2 regions of the Streptomyces sp. NPDC036822 genome follow, and region 2 is predicted to be linked to the other one. Evidence: riboswitches for the same ligand, from Rfam matches in the RefSeq annotation. Region 2 holds a riboswitch; the other holds the start of a gene.
What was found. Region 2 has a riboswitch for cyclic di-AMP ahead of ACZ68P_RS07560 (M23 family metallopeptidase). Riboswitches for the same ligand answer to the same signal wherever they lie in the genome.
Positions count from the first base shown of each region.

Region 1: linked by a shared signal. The riboswitch ahead of ACZ68P_RS12020 (M23 family metallopeptidase) and the one ahead of ACZ68P_RS07560 (M23 family metallopeptidase) in region 2 are both predicted to bind cyclic di-AMP.

Region 1 covers NZ_JBVJPY010000004.1:308,791-310,963, reverse strand. Annotated here, with positions in the region: gene ACZ68P_RS12025 (SGNH/GDSL hydrolase family protein) at 1-79, opposite strand, end outside; gene ACZ68P_RS12020 (M23 family metallopeptidase) at 251-1,198, opposite strand; cyclic di-AMP (ydaO/yuaA leader) riboswitch at 1,203-1,358, opposite strand; gene ACZ68P_RS12015 (tyrosine-protein phosphatase) at 1,749-2,173, shown strand, end outside.
Region 2 covers NZ_JBVJPY010000003.1:16,909-19,081, forward strand. Annotated here, with positions in the region: gene ACZ68P_RS07555 (PrsW family intramembrane metalloprotease) at 1-45, shown strand, start outside; gene ACZ68P_RS07560 (M23 family metallopeptidase) at 110-1,207, opposite strand; cyclic di-AMP (ydaO/yuaA leader) riboswitch at 1,219-1,366, opposite strand; gene ACZ68P_RS07565 (PP2C family protein-serine/threonine phosphatase) at 1,593-2,173, opposite strand, start outside.

The DNA of each region.
Region 1 (2,173 bases), on a different contig from region 2:
CGCCCTCGGTGAAGCTGTCACCGATCGCCGCGTACGACCCGAATACGTCCATGTCTCTTGATCTCGAATCGTCTGCCACGGGAGCACATCCTTCCTTTACGGGTGTGACCTACGCGACCGTAAGGAGGTGTTGACGGTGGGTGAGATATGCCACCGGTCAAGATTGCGCCAAGGCGGAATACGCGAAGGGCCCGGCACGAAGGTGCCGGGCCCGGTGCGTACCCGGGGGTTCGCGGGTGCGCGGGACGCGTCAGACGCCGACGCCCTTCTGGCGCAGGTACTCGAGCGGGTCGATGTCCGAGCCGTAGCTCGGTCCGGTGCGCATCTCGAAGTGCAGGTGCGGACCGCTGGAGTTGCCGGTGGAACCGGACAGGCCGATCTCGTCGCCGCCGTTGACCGACTGGCCGGTGGAGACGGAGAGGGAGGAGAGGTGGGCGTACTGCGAGTAGGTGCCGTCGGCGTGCTGGATGACGACCTCGTTGCCGTACGAACCGCTCCAGCCGGCGGAGTACACCGTGCCCGCGCCGACGGCCTTGACCGAGGTGCCGGAGGAGGCCATGAAGTCGACACCGGTGTGGTAGCCGGAGGACCACATGGAGCCGGAGGCGCGGTACGGCGTGGAGACGCCGTTGCTGACGGGGGCGACCCAGCCGGAGGCCGCGGCCCGCGGCTCCTGGGCGGGCGCCGCCGCCGTGCGCTCGGCGCTGCGGGAGCTGCGCGTCGCGGAGTCGTCGGAGGAGGACTTCTCGGCCTTCGCGGCGGCCTTCGGCGCGGCCTTGGGGGCAGTGGCCTTGGGCGCGGGCGCCTTGGCGGTCGACTTGGCGCCGATGGTGAGCTTCATGCCGGGGAAGATCAGCGAGGGGTTCTCGCCGACGACCTGGCGGTTGTCCTGGTACAGCTTCTTCCAGCCGCCGGCCAGGTGGTGCTCGGTGGCGATCTTGGACAGGTAGTCGCCGGCGACGACGGAGTACGTCGTGGGCTTCGCCTTGGCGGCGGCGGCCGGGGCCTTCGCGGGAGCGGCGGCGACGGCGGCCACGGCCTGCTCGGGAGTCACGGCGGGAGCGGACTTCTCGGCGGCGTGGGCTCCGGTCGCGCCGAGGAGCGGCAGGGCGACGACGGCGCCGCCCGTTCCGGCGGCGACGAATCCGCGCGTGATCGGGTTGACCTTGGGACGGCGGTGCTTACCCTTCGCGGGCATGGCGAATTCCTCTCCGTCGCCTGCGAGGTGAGCTGTCGGGTTCGGGCTGGAGTTGCCCGGTCGCCATGGCGCGCGACTTCACCCCAAGCCGTTCCGGATCGACCGGATCGGCGTACTACCTGGGTCCCCCGCTCCTGCCATACGTGGGTGGGTGCGGATTCCGGACGGTGGCAGGATTCGGCGGTCCGACCGGATTGACGGTGACCGTAGACGAGCCTGTCGGCGCGAACAAGCCGTCTTATTCCCCACGCATTCCGTGGGCTGATTTCCGCCCGGAATTCCGGTCACCCTCCGTGGATGCCGCCACCTCGATCCCCTTTTCGCGCAGGGAGTTCGCGAAAGACGATCAGGCACGTTCCGTCACGGTTATGACGCTGCTCACGCACCGAAACCCATCTCCCCTGTTACCAGGGCGCGTTATCACCAAGGCCCCAATTCGGACAGAACACCCATTCCCGTCCGAGGGGTGTGCGCGGGGGCCGCCACCCGGAATGATTGCCCCAGGAACCGATCTCGTATCGTCGAAGTCCGCCAACACTCAGGAGCACTCGTGACGCAGCAGCTGCCGCAGGTCTCGTCGACCGAACCCGAGCTGAGCGGGGTCCGCAACTTCCGGGACGTGGGCGGCCTGCCGACCGTGGACGGCAGGTCGGTCCGGTTCGGCCGCCTCTTCCGCAGCGGCCACCTGGCGCACGCCACCGAGGAGGACGCGGCCTTCCTCGCCGGCCTCGGGCTGCACACCGTCTTCGACTTCCGCAACGCGGCCGACCGGAAGGTCGAGGGCGCGGACGTCGAACTCCCCGGCGTGCGGAACGTGAACATCCCGCTCAACGACCCGGCCGACGGCAAGGAGTTCTGGAAGCTGGTCAGCGGCGGCGCGCTGGAGCAGCTGCGCGAGGCCCTCGGCGGCGGCAAAGCGGCCGACCGGATGTCCGATTCATACCGGAAGATGGTGGTCGACCGGACGGCGGAGCA
Region 2 (2,173 bases):
CCGCAGTACCTCGACTACAGCGGCTACAACCCCTACCGCAGCTGACGGACACCGGGCCCGCATCCGGCACGGCGGCGTCCGCCGCGCCGGCGAGGACCGACCTGCCGGGTCAGACGTTCAGGCCCTTGTCCCGGAGCCAGGCCGCCGGGTCCACGCCGGATCCGCCCGGGGTGTGGACCTCCAGGTGGAGGTGGGCTCCCGTGACGTTGCCGGTCGCGCCCACGCGGCCGATCGTCTCGCCGGTGCCCACCGACTGGCCGGCGGAGGCGGTCATGGAGGAGAGGTGGCAGTACCAGATCTCCGTACCGTCCTCCAGCTCCAGGACGATGCGGTAGCCGTACGCGCCGGACCAGCCGGCCGAGGTGATGGTGCCGCCGTGGACCGCCTTGACCGGCGTGCCCGTGGGGGCGGCGAGGTCGAGACCCGTGTGGTAGCCCGAGGACCACATCGAGCCGGACTCGCCGAAGGTGGAGGTGATGACGTACGAGGAGGTGGGCAGGGCGTAGCTCGCGGCGAGCTTCGCCAGGCGCTCCGCCTCGGCCTTGGCCGCCGCTTCGGCCTCGGCCTGCTTCTTCGCCTCGGCCGCCGCCTTCTCCGCGGCGCTCGCCTTGGCGGCCGCCTCGGCAGCGGCCTTCTCGGCCGCCGCCTTCTCCGCCGCGGCCTTCTCGGCGGCGTCGGCGGAGGCCTGCTGCTGCTCGGCCTGCTGGAGGATGCGGGCGCGCAGCGCCTCGCCCGCGTCGGCGGTGGACGCGGAGGCGGTCGTGACCTCGGCCGTCCCGGTGCCCTCGGCGGGCAGGGCGAGGGTGGCGGTGAGCGGCTGGAGGTTGCCCGTGCCGGAGCCGTCGGCCGTGTCGCCGGCTCCGTCGGTCCCGTCCGCCAGGAGTTCGCCGACGCCGGGCAGCCCGGAGGCGTCCGGGAGGTCGAGGTCGGGAAGGGATATGGAGACGGCGGGCTTCTCCTGCGCGGTGGCCAGGCCGCCCGCGCCGACGGCGGCGATGACGCCGACGCCGAGGACGGTGGAGGAGCGGGCGAAGCCGGAGCGCTGCTTGACGACGCGGTGACGGCCTCCGGAGCGGGCCTGCTGGCGGAGGGAGTCCTCGGTCGGGTTCCACTCCTCCCAGGTGCCCGCGTCGTGGTCCGTCCCGGCGGCACCCGAGGCACCGAACGCATCGAAGGGGGCTTCGGGGGCAGGGGTGTTGGACGCCACGGAGGCGTGCTCCTTTCCTTCCTTCTCGCCTACCGGGTTAGCTGACGGGTTCGGAGCAGGAAGGTCTCCTACGGGCACGGTCGCACAGGTGCGAAAGCGCCCGATTCACCCCAAGTAGTGGTTCCCCGGTTCCCTTTCAGGATTCGGCGCACGCGCACGGTGCCGTCTCTTGCGACGACTGGGACGACCGCGCTGCGTTATCGAACGTTAATAGACAGGGGGTCCTGATTCCAAGCTGTTCCTATTGATCGTTCACAGGATTGCGGCGTATTGGCCCGACTTGACCCCCCTTCCGTGAAAAGGCGGTGCGCAACTCGAAACTGATGTTAAGTCAACTGTTATCGGAGCGGGACCTTTCGATCACGGATGGTCACGACCGCCCACGTCACGGCACCACGGGCATCGTCCGCCGCCGCACCGGCTGCCCCGACGCCGGACGGCTCACCGCCAGCAGCGCCATGTCGTCCGTCGTCCCGCCGCCGGTGTACCGGCGCACATCGTCGACGAGCGCGTCGAGCAGCTCCTCCGGCCCCGGGAAGATCCTCCCGGCGAGACGCTCCGCGGGGTCGTAGAAGGCTCCTTGGGCGTCGCGCGCCTCCGAGAGGCCGTCCGTGAAGAGGAGCAGCGTGGCGCCCGGCGGGTACGGCGTCGCGTCGGCCCGGTCCGGCCACGCGGCCAGATCGCCCATTCCGAGGGGCAGCGCGGGCTCGGTCGGCGCCAGCATGGTCAGGCCGCCGTCGGCGTACAGCAGCAGCGGCTCCGGGTGCCCGCGGTTGACCACCCGGACGAGCCCGGCACCGCGCGGGATCTCGGCCAGGACGGCGGTGGTGAACCCCTCGGCGGCGTCCAGGCCGGCCCGCCGGGTGCCCTCACGGGCCAGCGCCCGCTCCAGACGCTGGGCGACGCCCTCCAGCGTCGACTCCTGCTCGGCGGCCTCCCGGAAGGCGCCGATGACGACGGCGACGG